DNA from 2 places in the Zoogloea sp. genome. Region 1 is predicted to be linked to the other one. Evidence: predicted binding sites of a transcription regulator. Region 1 holds the regulator's gene; the other holds the start of a gene.
The links. Region 1 encodes LexA, which represses DNA repair genes until DNA is damaged. Its sites were predicted from a motif close to ACTGTATNTANATACAGT; they were not measured.
Positions count from the first base shown of each region.

Region 2: ACE3RX_RS03035 (PA0069 family radical SAM protein) is a predicted target of LexA. The motif match lies at 5,924-5,941, and genes of this name have one in related genera.

Region 1 is NZ_JAYSDK010000006.1:64,053-71,946, reverse strand. It holds gene ACE3RX_RS05375 (transglycosylase SLT domain-containing protein) at 1-731, shown strand, start outside; gene ACE3RX_RS05370 (dipeptide ABC transporter ATP-binding protein) at 832-2,844, opposite strand; gene ACE3RX_RS05365 (peptidylprolyl isomerase) at 2,941-3,420, opposite strand; gene ACE3RX_RS05360 (peroxiredoxin) at 3,386-3,973, opposite strand; gene lexA (transcriptional repressor LexA) at 4,289-4,891, shown strand; gene imuA (translesion DNA synthesis-associated protein ImuA) at 4,918-5,682, shown strand; gene ACE3RX_RS05345 (DNA polymerase Y family protein) at 5,618-7,069, shown strand; gene ACE3RX_RS05340 (MATE family efflux transporter) at 7,106-7,894, shown strand, end outside.
Region 2 is NZ_JAYSDK010000003.1:153,480-161,373, forward strand. It holds gene ACE3RX_RS03010 (YhdP family protein) at 1-1,116, shown strand, start outside; gene ACE3RX_RS03015 (carbon-nitrogen hydrolase family protein) at 1,138-1,953, shown strand; gene tldD (metalloprotease TldD) at 1,985-3,442, shown strand; gene ACE3RX_RS03025 (type IV pili methyl-accepting chemotaxis transducer N-terminal domain-containing protein) at 3,447-4,256, shown strand; gene ACE3RX_RS03030 (hypothetical protein) at 4,231-4,803, shown strand; gene ACE3RX_RS03035 (PA0069 family radical SAM protein) at 4,823-5,914, opposite strand; gene ACE3RX_RS03040 (DUF4118 domain-containing protein) at 6,053-7,594, shown strand; gene ACE3RX_RS03045 (response regulator) at 7,591-7,894, shown strand, end outside.

The sequences.
Region 1 (7,894 bases):
TGGATACCTTCCTCAGCAACCTCGAGAAACATGACCCGGCCAGCGCAGCCTGGAAAACCTATGAACTGCAGGAAGGCGAAGGCCTCGAAGGCGTCGCCGACCGGCTGGGCATCTCGGCCACTCGCCTGCGCCAGGTCAATGGCCTGTCGCCGCGGGCACGCATCGGCACCGGCTACACCCTGATCGTCCCGTCGGAAAGCCAGGGCGAGCGCATCACCCTCGCCAACATGCTGCCGACCAAGCCCCAGGCTGGCGCCGTAGAACCGCCCAGCTTCATCGTCCAGCGGACCGTCGTACGCGGCCGCAACGGCAAGCCGACCGTGATCGAACGCAAGGTGCCGGTCGGCGCCGCGCCGATCAAACCCTTCGCCCACGGCAAGGCCGAAACCGCGCCCGCCAAAGACAAGGACCAGGAGAAGGACGCCCCGCGCGGCAAGCACGGCAAGAGCAAGGGCTCCGACAAACAGGACGAGAAGCCCACCTCCGAAAAAACCTCGGCAAAAGACAAGTCCACGTCGTCTGCCAAGGAAAAGGATTCAGGCAAGGACAAGCCCTCAGCCAAGGAGAAACCCGCGGTCCACGAGAAGTCCCAAGGCAAGGAAAAAGCGGCCGGGAAAGACAAGGCCGCTGACAGCAAGGCAGAGAGCAGCCACAAGGCTGACAAGAAGGACAGCGGCAACAAGTCCAAGGACGCCAAGGACAGCGCCGGCAAAGACAAGAAGCACCACTGAGGGCAGACCAGGTCTTCCTTCGGGCTCCTCTGGTGCGAAGCGGCTCGGCGGAGCGCGGAACCAGCCCCGCAGGCTTGCGCCCAACCGGGCGCCTGGTCACTCAGTACAAATGACAGCGCACGACCCGGCTCACCGACAACCGGGTTTCTTCCGGATAGGCCTGCCGGCACACCTCCATGGCCTGGCTGCAGCGGGGATGGAAATGGCAGCCGGCCGGGGGTGCCAATGGCGACGGCAGATCACCATGAGTCGCTCCGTTCCCGGCAACGACTTCCCCTTCGCGCCCATCCACCCGCGGCACCGCCGCCAGCAGTATGCGCGTGTACGGATGACTGGGTGACCTCAGCACCTCCTCCGCGCTTCCCTGCTCGACGATTCGCCCGAGATACATCACCGCCACATGGTGGGCGAGATAATCAACCACTGCCAGGTTGTGGGTGATGAACAGGTAGGACAGGCCATATTCCGCCTGCAGCTCCCGCAGCAGATTGAGGATCTGCGCCTGCACCGATACATCGAGGGCACTGGTCGGCTCGTCGCAGACGATCAGCTTCGGCGATACGGCCAGTGCGCGGGCGATGGCGATGCGCTGGCGTTGTCCGCCAGAGAATTCATGGGGGAAGCGATGGCGCATCGCCGGATCCAGCCCGACCCGCTTGAGCAAGGCCTCAACCTTGAGGGTACGCGCCTCGGCGCTCTTCTCGACCTTGAGCGCCGCCATACCTTCCTCCAGGATCTCGCCGACCCGCATGCGCGGATTGAGGGAGCTGAACGGGTCCTGGAAGATCATCTGCAGATCCCGCCGCAGCGGCTGCCATTCCCGTGGGCTGAGACCAAGCAGTTCGTGGCTGCCATAGCGCGCCTTGCCGCCGGTGGCCGGCAGCAGGCTGAGCAGGGCCTTGCCAGCAGTGGTCTTGCCGCAGCCCGATTCGCCGACAAGCGCCAGGGTCTGGCCTGACGGCACGGTCAGCGACACGCCATCCACCGCCTTCACATGGCCGACGACCCGACGGAACAGGCCCTTGCGAACCGGGAAATGGACCTGCAAGCCCTCCACCTCCAGTGCCGCGCCGCTGGCAGTTCCGCTGGAGGCCACATCGCGAGCGGTCGTCGCCTCCTTCAGCCAGCCGATCGGCGCAGCTGGGTCGTACAGATGGCAACGCACGGCCTGGCGACCGACGACATGCATGGCCGACGCCGCTTGGCGGCACAAGTCCTGTGCCTGCGGGCAGCGATCGGCAAAACGACAGCCGTGCCGATGGGCCCCGAGGCGGGGCACCTGCCCCTCGATGGTCTCCAGTACCCTGCCCCGCTGGGCCTCTGTAGGCAACGCTGCAAAGAGCTTGCGGGAATAGGGGTGCAGCGGTGTGCTGAAGAAATCCTCCCGCCTACCGGTCTCAACCAGCTCGCCGGCGTACATCACGCCGACCCGGTGGGCCATGCGCGCTACCACGCCCAGATCGTGGGTGATCAACAGCATGCCCATGCCACGCCGGGCCTGCAGATCGGAGAGCAGATCCAGCACCTGGGCCTGGATCGTCACATCCAGCGCCGTGGTGGGCTCGTCGGCAATCAGTAACTGCGGGTCGCCCGCCAGTGCGATGGCGATCATGACCCGCTGCTTCATGCCGCCAGACAGCTGGAAAGGATATTCCGCGAGGCGTCGCCGTGCGTCGGGAATGCCGACCGCGTCGAGCAGACGCTCCGCCTCGTCCCAAGCGGGCTTGCCGTGGATGCCCCGGTGGCGGACCAGCACCTCGCCAATCTGATCGCCAACCGTCATGACCGGGTTGAGGCTGGTGGCCGGCTCCTGGAAGATCATCGCCAGCCGGCTGCCGCGGATGTCGCGCATCCGCACTTCGGGCAAGCTTTGCAAGGCTTCTCCGCTAAGCCTGACGCTGCCGCCCGAGATCCGGCCGCCAGCCGGCAGCAGGCGCATGCAGGCCAGCGCGGTCATCGATTTGCCGCAACCCGATTCGCCCACCAGCGCAAGCGTCTGCCCGGCAGGAACGGCGAAACTGATGCCATCCACGGGATGCACGCGCCGGCCCGCAGCGCCCAGCTCCACCTGCAGCTCGCTCACCTGCAACAGCGCCTGATTGTCCGAGTCCAATCTATTCATTCCAAAAAAAACGGACCGCAAGGCGATCCGTTCTGCGAATTCGGGTTGGCCGGCGCCGGACGAAGCCGCAGCGCCGGCCACCTGGCATCAGTGGTGATGACCGCCTTCACCGTGCACATGGCCGTGGCCGATTTCCTCGGCGCTGGCGGCACGCACGCTCTTGACGGTGATGTCGAAGACCAGCGCGGTGCCGGCGAGGGGGTGGTTGCCATCCACAACGACCTTGCCGTCGGCGATGTCGGTGATGCGGTAGACCATTTCGTCCTCGCCATCCTCGCCCACGCGCTCGAAGGACATGCCGACTTCGATGTTGTCGGGGAACAGGGTGGCGTCTTCCACCAGCACCAGCTCCTCGTCGTACTCGCCAAAGGCATCTTCCGGCTGCAGCTTGACCTTCAGGCTGTCACCGCTGTTTTTGCCGTGCAGGGCTTCCTCGATCACGGTGAAGATACCGTCGTAACCGCCATGCAGGTACACCAGCGGGTGCTGGCCGTCGTCGATCACGTTCCCATCGGGGTCGGTAACCTTGTAATCAAGCGTGACGACCGTGTTCTTGGCGATTTCCATTTACATTCCTTGAGTTGAGTTGCTTTATCAGCTGGAAGACTTCGGCGGCATGGCCGCGCGGATTCACATCGTGCAGCACATGCTGCACCACCCCGTCGCTGGAGATGATGAAGGTCGAGCGACGCACGCTGCGCTTGGCGACCCCATCGACCACGCCCGACAACCACACACCGTACAGGCGGCACACCTCGCCATCCTCGTCGGACAGCAATTCCACCGACAGGCCGTGCTGATCGCGGAAATCGGCATGGGTCAGGCAGTCGTCGGGACTCACGCCGATCACCATGCAGTTCTGCTGCTCGAAGTCGGCGTCATGGTCGCTGAAATCAATGGCCTGACGCGTGCAGCCGGGGGTGTTGTCACGGGGATAGAAGTACAGGACCACATGTTTGGACCCCAGCACCGAGGCCAGATCGAACATTTCCATGTCGGCATCGGGCAGGGAAAAGAGCGGAGCAGGCGAGCCTTCGCAAGGCGTTGCCGGCGAGTCGGAGGATTCTAACCGAGCAGCGCTGAGAACTCTACCCGAAGCTTCTTGCGGGCTGACGAACATGGGCATCTCTCCTCCGGGGGCGAATGAGGGCTCTCGGGAGCCCGTAGGGGTTGGGCAAATCTGTTCGTGTGGCTTGGTCTTGTCTGCGAAATATGTCGGCTGCTGTTCCGGATGCCAGCTTGCCACACCTGCATCAGTCAGGAGAAGGCATGCTCTTGAATGGATAGTCCACCGCCCGCCGAGGCTCAAGTCATTTATGGCTGCGGGCTGCAGTTTGTCACGCTTCCCGGGGCCGGCCCCGGCCGGCAAAGGCACGCGCGGCTTGCCATCCGCCGCAACCTGTATAAAATTACACAAGACTCACAGGAGCCCTCCATGTCCGACAATCTCACCCCCCGCCAACAGGAAATCCTCCAGCTGATCCGCGACACCGTGGAGCAGGAAGGGCGTCCGCCGACCCGGGCCGAGATCTGCAGCGCCTTCGGCTTCCGCTCGCCCAACGCGGCGGAGACCCATCTGCGCGCCCTCGCCGCCAAGGGCGTCATCTCCCTTGAAGAAGGCCGCGCCCGCGGCATCCGTCTGAAGGAGGCCCTCGGACTGCCGCTGATCGGGCGGGTCGCCGCCGGCAGCCCCATCCTTGCCGCCGAACATGTGCAGGGCCGCTACCAGGTGGACCCGGGGCTGTTCTCGCCCCGCGCCGACTACCTGCTGATGGTGCGCGGCCTCAGCATGCGCGATGCTGGCATCCTCGATGGCGACCTGCTGGCCGTACATCGCACCACCGAGGTCCGCGACGGCCAGATCGTCGTCGCCCGGGTGGAAGACGAGGTGACAGTCAAGCGCCTGGCCCGCAAGGGCCCCATCGTCGAGTTGCTGCCAGCCAACCCGGACTTCGAACCCATCATCGTGGACACCCGCAACGACCAGCTGGAAATCGAAGGCATCGCCGTCGGCCTGATCCGCAGCGACAGCTTCTGACCCTCCGGCATCGCCTGAACCACGCCATGGCCGCCTCCGCTTCCGCCTTATCCCTGGACCATCTGGTCTGGCGCGGCGATCGGCTGGCCACGCCGGCCCTACCGGGGCGAACGACCGGCCACCCGGCACTTGACGCAGCCCTGCCCGGAGGCGGATGGCCCCTCGCCGCGCTGAGCGAACTGCTGCTGCCCCGCAATGGTGTCGGTGAACTGGGGTTGCTGCTCCCCCTGCTCGCCAGCGTGCCTGCAGGGCGCTGGGCGGCCTGCATCGCTCCGCCCGGCCTGCCCTATGCGCCAGCCCTCGCCGCCGCCGGCGTACCGCTCGAACGCCTGCTCATCGTCCAAGCCGAGAGCCCGGCCCATGCCCGCTGGGCAGCTCGCCAGTCCCTCGACTCGCGCAGCTGCGAGGTGGTCCTGCTGTGGCTGGCCGACGCCGACATGGGCGCCCTGCGCCGCCTGCAGTTGGCCGCCGAAGAAAGCGGCACACCACTGATCCTGCTCCGCCCCGCAAGCGCTGCCCGCCAACCCTCACCGGCAGTGCTGCGGCTGGCCCTCAGCCCCTGCCGAGGCGGCATCGGTATCCACATCCTGAAACGCCGCGGGCCACAACTGGCCGAGCCCGTGAGACTCGAACTCCCCTGGCCGGGCGGTGGCCCACGTCCCGATGGAGGCCTCGAGCCTTGCTCGGCAGCCCCCCGCGCGCCCCAGCCCTCCCCCGTTGGCAAGCATGCTCTGGTGCGCCCTCTACCTGCCCGATCTGCCCCTCCAGGTCTTCACGCGGGGGCGCAGTGATGCCGCCCCGCTGGCGATCCTCGATGGCCATCCGCGCCGCAGGGTGGTGGCCGCGGATCCGGCAGCAATGGCGCGCGGCGTGGAGCCAGGGATTGGCCGGGCCAGCGCACTGGCCATAGCGCCGGAGCTGTGCCTGATCGACCGGCAGCCTGCCCTCGAACACGCCGCTCTGGTCGACATCGCCACCTGGGCCGGGCGCTTCACCCCCGCCATCAGCCTCGCCGCGCCCAACGCCGTTCTCCTCGAGGTGGAGGCCTGCCTGCGCCTGTTCGGCGGACTCGCCCCCCTGAGCCGGCAGATCATCCGGGAAATCGAGGAGCTGGGCTTCCTCGCCCGCCTGGCGATCGCCCAGACACCCCTGGCAGCCCGCTGGCTGGCCCGCTTCGGCAGCGACGATGACGCCAGTGCTCCCCTGGCCGGCAGGCTCGATGCACTGCCGCTGATCGCTCTTGCCGAGGGCGCGCCGGTCGGGCCCGACAGCCTGGACCTGCTCACCGGCACCGGCCACGCCACCTTGGGAGAAGTACGCCGTCTGCCCCGTCACGGCCTCGCACGACGCCATGCCCAGGCCGTCACCAACGCTATCGACCGGGCTTACGGACACATTCCCGACCCGTACCCCTGGTTCCAGCCCCCCGAACGCTATCTGTCCCGCCTGCCGCTGCCGACGCCGTCCGATCAGGTGGAAACCTTGTTGTTCGCCGCCCGGCGCCTGCTCGCTGGCCTGGCCGGCTGGCTCGATGCCCGCCAGGCCGGGATCGAGCGCTTCACGCTGGTTCTGGAGTTCGAACGCAACAGCCGAGCGCCGGAAGCACCGTTCGAGATCGTACTGGGCACCCTTTCCCGGGACATGCAGCGCTGCCAGTTGCTGGCCCGCGAACATCTGAACCGGACACCTCTACCGGCCCCGGTCGATGCCCTGCGCCTCACAGCGGACGAGCCCCGTCTACTTGCTCCACCCGACGGCGATCTTTTCCACGGGAATGACGGCCAACACGGCGATCCGGACCTGCTGCTGGCGACCCTGCGCGCGCGCCTCGGCGATCGGGCCGTGCGTTGCCTCGCCCCCCAACCCGATCATCGCCCGGAAAAGGCCTGGCGCTGGGTCGAGCCTCAGCACCCCGAGGGCTGCCGGCCCCTGCCGTCGCCCTTGCCGCCTTCACCACGCCCCCTGTGGTTGCTGCCGGAACCCCGGCCGATTCCGGCACCACCGCCATGGACTCTCCTCACCGGCCCGGAGCGCATCGAATCCGGCTGGTGGGACGGGCCGGAAGCCACGGTGTGTCGGGACTACTTCGTCGCCCGCAGCCAGGACGGCTGCCTGGCCTGGGTCTTCCGGGACAGGGCTGCGCCCCACGGCTGGTATCTCCACGGCCATTTCGCCTGAGAGACGTCTACCCGAGTGGACTAGACTACGCGCCTCATGAAATCCTCACCCTCCCTCCCCCGGCGCATCCTCGAGCTTGCCTGGCCGGTCCTCGTCGCCCAGTTGTCGTCAATGACCCAGATGGTCAGCGACACCGTCCTGAGCGGCCATTACGGCACCACCGATCTGGCCGCCGTCGCCGTCGGCAGCGGCATCTACATTTCCATCGTGATGCTGCTGGTGGGCATCCTGCAGGCTGTTTCCCCTACCGTCGCACATCATGTCGGCGCAGCCCGCCACCAGGACATCGCCCCCACCCTCCAGCAGGGCTTCTGGCTGGCCCTGCTGCTGTCTGCTCCCGGCGTATTGCTGCTCACTCGCCCGGACTGGCTGATGCAGCTGAGCGAGATGAGCCCAGAGATCGAAAGCCGCGCCCGCGACTACCTGGGCACCATCGCCTGGGGCTTGCCGGCGGTACTGCTTTACCGCACCTTCTACGCCTTCACCAATGCGCTGGGACACAGCCGTGTGCTGATGGTGATCAGCCTGGCCACCACCACGGTGCACATTCCGCTGTCGTGGGCACTGGTCAACGGCCACCTCGGAATGGCGCCCCTCGGCGGCACCGGCTGCGCGGTTTCCAGCGCGGTCGTTGGCTGGCTGGCCCTCGTCAGCGCGCTGTTCCACATGGCGAGGTCGCCGGCCTACGCCCGCTACCGGCTTTTTGCCCGCTGGCAAGCTCCGCACCCGCGCGCGCTCGGCGAGCTGCTGCGGCTGGGGCTGCCGATGGGTTTCTCGAGTTTCGTGGAGATCACCGCCTTCACGCTGATCGCCCTGCTCGTTGCC
Region 2 (7,894 bases), on a different contig from region 1:
AGCCAGGACAACAACGGCTTCCCGCTGTCCGGCTTGGCCCTGCGGGCCGGCGAACTGCGCCTGCTCGGCCAGCGCCTCAACGACGTGAGCCTGCGCGCGGTGATGGAGGAGGGCGGCTGGCAGGCCCGGCTGACGAGCCGCGAGGCCAGCGGCGACGTGATCTGGCGCGACCAGGGGCGTGGTCGCCTGCAGGGGCGCTTCAAGCAGCTGGCTATCGGCACGGCGAGTGGCAAGGATGCGGCGACCGATGCCGCTTCCCGCGCCGACGAGGAGCGCCTGTCCGAGCTGCCTGGCCTGGACGTCAGCGCCGACAGCTTCGTGCTGCGCGGCCATCCCCTCGGCAAGCTCGAACTGAAGGCCGCCAACCGGGGCGACACCTGGCGCCTGGAGCAGCTCAGCATCGTCAATCCGGATGGCAGCCTGACCGGCGACGGCAGCTGGCGCCCCGGCAGTCGGGAGGAGACCCGTCTCAACTTCAAGCTCGACGTGAGCAGTGTGGAAAAGATGTTGAGCCGCCTCGGCTATCCGGAAGCGGTCAAGCGCGGCAAGGCTCAGCTGGAAGGGGACGTGTCCTGGCGCGGGGCGCCCACCGCCATCCACTTTCCGAGCCTGGGCGGCAAGCTGCAGGTCAATGTGGAAAGTGGCCAGTTCACCCAGCTCGAGCCCGGCGTCGGACGTCTGCTCGGGGTGCTCAGCCTGCAGTCGCTGCCGCGCCGCATCACGCTGGATTTCCGCGACGTGTTTTCCGAAGGATTCGCCTTCGACCGCATTTCCGGTAGCATCCAGATGAATAACGGTGTGCTGCGCACCGATGATCTCGATTTGTTCGGCCCCGCGGCCCGCGTGTACATGAGCGGCGAAGCCGATTCGGTGCGGGAGACGCAGAACCTGCGAGTCAAGGTGCAACCCACCCTGTCCGAGTCGATCGCGGTCGGCTCAGCCATCGCCACCACTGGCGCGATCCATCCGGCGATCGGGCTGGCTACTTACCTGGTCCAGAAAGTCCTGCGCGATCCAGTCGAGAAGCTGTTCAGCTTCGAGTACGGGGTGACCGGCAGTTGGTCCGATCCCAAGGTCGACAAGCTGGCGGTCCGGCCGCTTGCCACACCTCCCTAATCCGTCCGCGAGGAGACGCCCATGACACAACCGCTTTGCCGCATTGCCAGCGTACAGATGGTCTCCGGCCCCGACGTGGACGCCAACCTGGCCGAAGCCGGGCGCCTGATCGCCGAGGCGGCCGCGGCCGGCGCCCAACTCGTCGCGCTGCCCGAGTATTTCCCGCTGATCACCGCCGATGAAACGGCCAAGGTACGCATTCGCGAGCAGGATGACGGCAGTGGCCCGATCCAGGCCTTCCTGCGCGAGACCGCCCGCCAGCACAAGGTGTGGCTGATTGGCGGCTCCTGCCCGATGGAGGCCTCGGTCCCCGACAAGGTCAAGAATTCCACCCTGGTCTACGACGACGAGGGGCGGCGCGTGGCCCGCTACGACAAGATCCACCTGTTCGGTTTCCGCAAGGGCGACGAGTACTACGACGAGTCCGCCACCATCGAGGCCGGCAATGAGGTGGTCAGCTTTGAAGGGCCCTGCGGCCGCGTCGGCCTGTCGATCTGCTACGACCTGCGCTTTCCCGAGTTTTTCCGCGCGATGGGCACCGTTGACCTGATCGTCCTGCCGGCGGCCTTCACCTACACTACCGGGAAGGCCCACTGGGAAATGCTGCTGCGCGCCCGTGCCGTGGAGAACCAGTGCTACGTGCTGGCCAGCGCCCAGGGCGGCAAGCACCCCAGCGGTCGGCGTACCTGGGGTGACAGCATGATCATCGACCCGTGGGGCGAAGTGCTCGCCCGCCTGCCGGAAGGTCCCGGCGTGGTCGTCGCCGACCTCGACCCGGCGCGCATCGCCGATGTCCGCGCCAGCCTGCCGGCCCTGCAGCACCGCAAGATCGGCTGACCCGAAGAACACTCATTTTCCCCGAGAGACCATGAGCCAGAATCCCCCGCCCAATCCCCTCAAGCTGGCCAGCAAGCTGCTGCTGAAGCCCTACGACCTGGACTTCGAGGATCTCGACAAGGTCTTTGGCAAGCTGTTCCGCCACAAGCTCGACTACGCCGACCTGTACTTCCAGTACCACCGCTCCGAGGCATGGAGTCTGGAGGAGGGTATCGTCAAGTCGGGCAGCTTCAACATCGAGCAGGGCGTCGGCGTGCGCGCCATCACCGGCGAGAAGACCGCCTTCGCCTACTCCGACGACATCAGCCTGAAGGCCCTCAAGGCAGCCGCCGACGCGACCCGTGCGATCGCCGACAGCGGCCGCCGCAAGACCCACAAGATCGAGGCCGTCAAGAAGCCACCGCTGGCCCTCTACCGCGCCGACAATCCCCACGATTCCCTCGACGACGTGACCAAGGTCAAGCTGCTCGAGCGTCTCGAGGCGATGGCCCGCGCCGAGGATCCGCGCGTCAAGGAAGTGATGGCCAGCCTGGTCGGCTCCTGGGAGGTGGTGCTGGTGGCGCGCAGCGATGGCCACCTGGCCGCCGACGTACGCCCGCTGGTGCGGGTGTCGGTGTCGGTCATCATGGAAGAGAACGGCCGCCGCGAGCAGGGCTCCAGCGGTGGTGGCGGGCGCTACGACTACGGCTACTTCAGCGATGACGTGCTGTCCGGCTTCGCCAAGGCGGCGGTGCATCAGGCGCGCGTCAATCTCGGCGCCGGCCCGGCACCGGCCGGCTCCATGACGGTCGTGCTCGGCAACGGCTGGCCCGGCATCCTGCTCCACGAAGCCATCGGCCACGGCCTGGAAGGCGACTTCAACCGCAAGGAAAGCTCGGCCTTCAGCGGTCGCATCGGCCAGCAGGTGGCGGCCAAGGGCGTTACCGTGGTGGACGACGGCACGCTGCGGGACCGCCGCGGCTCCCTGACCATCGACGACGAGGGCAACCCGACCCAGCGCACCGTGCTGATCGAGGACGGCATCCTCACCGGTTACATGCAGGACATGCTCAACGCCCGCCTGATGGGCGTCGCGCCCACCGGCAACGGCCGCCGCGAATCCTTCGCCCACCTGCCGCTGCCGCGCATGACCAACACCATCATGCTGGCCGGCCAGCACGAGCCGGCGGAGATCATCGCCTCGGTGAAGAACGGCCTCTACGCCGCCAACTTCGGCGGCGGCCAGGTAGACATCACCTCCGGCAAGTTCGTCTTCTCCACTTCCGAGTGCTACCTGATCGAGGACGGCAAGGTCACTCGCCCGGTGAAGGGCGCCACGCTGATCGGCAATGGTCCAGACTGCCTGACCCGCGTGTCGATGATCGGCAACGACCTGGCTCTTGATCCGGGCGTCGGCACCTGCGGCAAGGACGGCCAGAGCGTGCCGGTCGGCGTCGGCCAGCCGACCCTGCGCATCGACGGCCTGACCGTCGGCGGCACCGGCGGCTGAGCGTATGCAGCGTAGGCGCTTCCTGGCCCTGGCCGGTGCTTGCGGTTGTGTGGCGATGACGGGCGCCCTGTCAGCGCCTGTTTCTCCGGATGCCGCTGGCGGCTCCGCCCTCGCGGCGGTCATCAACAAGGCGGGGCGCCAGCGCATGCTGTCCCAGCGCACGGCCAAGGCCTGGCTGATGCGCGTGCTCGGGGTGCAACCCGACCGGGCCGGCATCCTGCTCAGCCGCTCGGTGCAGCTCTTTGACCTGCAGATGACCGAGCTGAAGGCCATCCAGCCGAGCGATGAAGTGCGGGGCGCCGTGCAGCAGCTGGAGCAGGAGTGGGCCCGCTACCGGCCACTGCTCAACGACCTGCGCAGCGATCCCAAGGCTGTGTGGAACGGCAGCGAGGCGGTGCTGGCAGCCGCCCACAAGCTGACACTGGCCTACGAGAAGAGCGTCGGCTCGCCGGCCGGCCAGTTGGTGAACCTCGCTGGCCGTCAGCGCATGCTGTCCCAGCGCATGGCCAAGGCCTATTTTTTCCGCCAGCTCGGCGTTAATACGGGCCCCGCCGGCGAGATGCTGGATGCGGCGGTCAAGGAGTTTACCAAGGCCCATGAGACGCTGAAGGCCAGCCCGCAGAACACGCCGCAGCTCAAGACCGAACTGGCGCTGGTGGAGCAGCAGTGGTTCTTCTTCCGCAACGCGCTGGGCCTCAACGATGCCGCCGACCAGAAGAAGGCGGCGGAGGCGGTCGGGACCACCAGCGAACGCATCCTCGAGCAGATGGACCTGGTTGTCGGCCTGTATGAAAAGTTGGCCCGCGATGCGTGATTGGGTGCTGGCCCGGCTGCGGGTGGTGGCGCTCGCAGCGACCACGGGGCTGCTCGGCGCCTGCGCGACGCCGTCGTCCTCGCCGCAGGCCATCCAGCGTCTCGATCCGGCCGAACTGGCACGCCTGGAGGCGGCCCGCCCGGATGCGCCCCTGAGCCTCGACGAGATCCTGCGCCAGTCCCGTGCCGGCGTGCCGACCGCAACGTTGCTGGAAACCATCACGCGCACCGGCACCCGCCATGCCCTCAACCCGTCCGAGGCGATCCGCCTGCGCGAGCAGGGCGTGGCGCCCGAAGTGCTCGATGCGATCACCGCAGCCCAGGAACGCTGGGCCCGCGATCAGGCTACCGCCGACAAGGTGCGCCGCGACACCGAGCAGGCCGCCGCCCTCGACAAGGCGAAGGCCGAGGCCGAACGCTACCGCCGCCAGTCGCAACCCCAACCCTACTGGGACCCGTTCTGGCCTTATCCCTACGCCTATCCGCCCGGCTACCCGGGCTGGCGCGGCTACGGCGGCATAGGCTGGGGCGGGCGCATCCGGCGCTGAGTCTCGCTTTATCCCCCATTCAGAAAAGCGCTAACTGACGGTCGTCGCCGGGCCGTGCCGGTGGGCGGAAAGCTGCCGTGTTGAGGCGTCGCCGTGAACGGTTGAGCCCGAGCCTTTCGGCCAGCCGCTGCATGCGTTGGCTGTAGAGATCGGCGAAGACGCCCTGGCCGCGCATGCGGTGGCCAAAGCGCTTGTCGTACAACTCGCCGCCGCGCAACTGGCGCAGCAGGCTCATCACGTGCCGAGCCCGATCCGGGAAATGGCTGTCCAGCCAGTCGGCGAACAGATCTTTCAATTCGTAGGGCAGGCGCAGCAGTGAATAAGCTGCCGTGTCGGTGCCGGCCCCGTGGGCGGCTTCCATTACCGCTTCCAGCTCGTGGTCGTTGATGGCCGGGATCAGCGGCGCGAACAGCGTGCCGACCGGCACGCCGGCTGCATGCAGGCGTCCCATCGCCGCCAGGCGCCGGGCTGGCGTTGCGGCGCGGGGTTCCAGCTTGCGGGCCAGGGCCGGGTCGAGGGTGGTGATCGAGAACATCACGTGCACCAAGTCGTCCCGCGCCATGTCGGCGAGCAGATCCAGATCGCGCTCGATCAGCGCCGACTTGGTGACGATGGACACCGGGTGGCGCGTCTCGGCGAGGATCTCCAGCAACTGGCGGGTCAGGCCAAGGCGGCGCTCCACCGGCTGCCAGCCGTCGGTGTTGATGCCCAGCGCGATCGGCTCACAGCGGTAGCCGGGGGCAGCCAGCTCGCGGCGCAGCACGGCCGGCGCGTCGGGCTTCCAGGCAATCTTGGTCTCGAAATCCAGCCCCGGCGACAAGCCCAGGTAGGCGTGGCTCGGCCGCGCAAAGCAATACGCACAGCCATGCTCGCAGCCCTTGTACGGATTGACCGACTGGTTTAAGGGCACGTCCGGCGAACTGTTGCGCGTGATCACCGACCTGGCCTGGTCGAGGATCAGCGTCGTTGGCGGCCCCTTGGGCGGGTCCGTATCGTCGGCTGCGTCAGCGGAGCCCTCCCAGCCGTCGTCGAAACCGTCGCGCCGCCAGGCAGCGAAGCGGTTGTCCGGGTTCAGGCGGCTGCCGCGACCGCGGGGTGGAACAGGCTTCATCGGGTTGTTTGTGTATAAAAATACAGTATATCCAAACAGCCCCGGTTTTGCCGGCTGCGCGTTTACGCCTTTTTTACGTGGGCGGTGCAACAATTTGTACCGTCTTCCCCTCGGGCGTCCCGACCGGCGCCGCGCTCCATGCCCGTCCCCTTGAACCGCCTGCTGTTCGAGTCGCAATCGGTCCGCTTTCGTTACCTGCTGGCCTTGCTCGCCTGCGTGCTGGCGCTGGGCGTGGCGTTGCCGCTGCGCGACGTGCTCGACCTGGCCAATGCGGTGATGATCTTCCTGCTGGCCGTCGTGCTGGTGGCCAGCCGCCTCGGGCGCGGACCGGCGGTGGTGGCGTCCCTCGCCTGTGTGGCGCTGTTCGATTTCTTCTTCGTGCCGCCGCGTTTCTCGCTGGCGATCAGCCACGGCCAGTATCTGGTGACCTTCCTGGTGATGCTGGCGGTGTCGCTGCTGATCGGCCAGCTCACCGCCGGCCAGCAGCGGCAGGCCTTCGATGCGGGCCGCCGGGAGCGTATTACCCGGGCCTTGTACGACCTCGCCAAGCGCCTGGCGGGGGCGCGCCAGCCAGGCGAGGTGGACCGGGCGCTGCGGGATTTCATCGGCAGGCAATTGGGGGCCGGCGCCTGGCTGCTTCTGCCCGATGCCGACGGCACGCCACGCGCGGAAAGCCTGGAGGCCGGCGCGTTGGGCACGCTGGACATGCAGATCGGCCGCATGGTGCTCGACAGCGGCCGCGTCATTGAGTCGGGGGCGTCCGAGCGGCCCGGACGCCGCCGCCATTTCCTGCCGCTGGCCGGGGCCGGCGAGGTGTGTGGCGTGCTGATCGTCTCGCTGGCCGAGGATGCGACCGACGAGTTGCCACTGCTTGAGGCGCTCACCTCGCTGGCGGCGACCGCGGTGGAGCGCCTGCACTTTGTGGCGGCGGCTCAGTCGGCGCAGCTGGAGGCGGAGTCCGAGCGACTGCGCAGTTCCATCCTGTCAGCCCTGTCCCACGACGTGCGCACGCCGCTGACCGCCCTCTACGGCATGGCCGACTCCCTGGCAATGCTGCGCCAGCCATTGCCGGACGAGGCGTGCGAGCTGGCGGCGGCAATCCGCGAGCAGGCGCTGCGCGTCAATGGCATGGTGGACAAGTTGCTCGACATGGCCCGGTTGCAGAGTGGCCGCGTCAGCCTGCGCAAGGAGTGGCAGTCCATCGAGGAGGTGGTCGGCTCCAGCTTGCAGCTGCTCGGCCCTGCGATGGCCCGCCATCCGGTGCGCACCAGCGGCCTCGGCGAGCTGCCGCTGGTGCAGTTCGACGCAGTGCTGCTGGAACGGGTCTTCTGCAACCTGTTCGAGAACGCCGCCAAATACGCACCACCGGATACGCCGGTCCAGGTCAGCGCCCGCGCCGGCGCCGACCTGCTCGAAGTGCAGGTGAGGAGCAGCGGCGACGGCTTTCCGCCGGACCGCCTGGAGCAGGTCTTCGAGCTGTTCGAGCGGGGCGGCAGCGAAGGCCCGGTGGCCGGCATGGGCGTCGGCCTGGCGATCTGCCGCAGCATCGTCGAGGCCCACGGTGGCACCATCCGCGCTTTCAATCCGCCTAAAGGAGGCGGCTGCGTGGCCTTCACGCTGCCCCTCGGCACACCGCCGGCGATCGACGTGGAAGCGCTGGAGTCCGGAGTGTTGCCATGAGCGGCCCGCAGATCCTGGTCGTCGAGGACGAACGCCAGATCCGCCGTGTTGTGCGCTCGGCGCTGGAGTCCGAAGGCTGTCGTGTGCGCGAAGCCGATAGTTGCCGGCAGGCGTTGATCGAGGCAGGCCATTGCCGGCCCGACCTGGTGATCCTCGACCTGGGCCTGCCGGACACCGACGGCGCCCACTTCGTGCAGGATTTCCGCAGCTGGTCGTCCGCGCCGGTGCTGGTGCTGTCGGCCCGTTCCACCGAGCACGACAAGATCGACGTCCTCGACGCCGGCGCCGACGACTACCTGA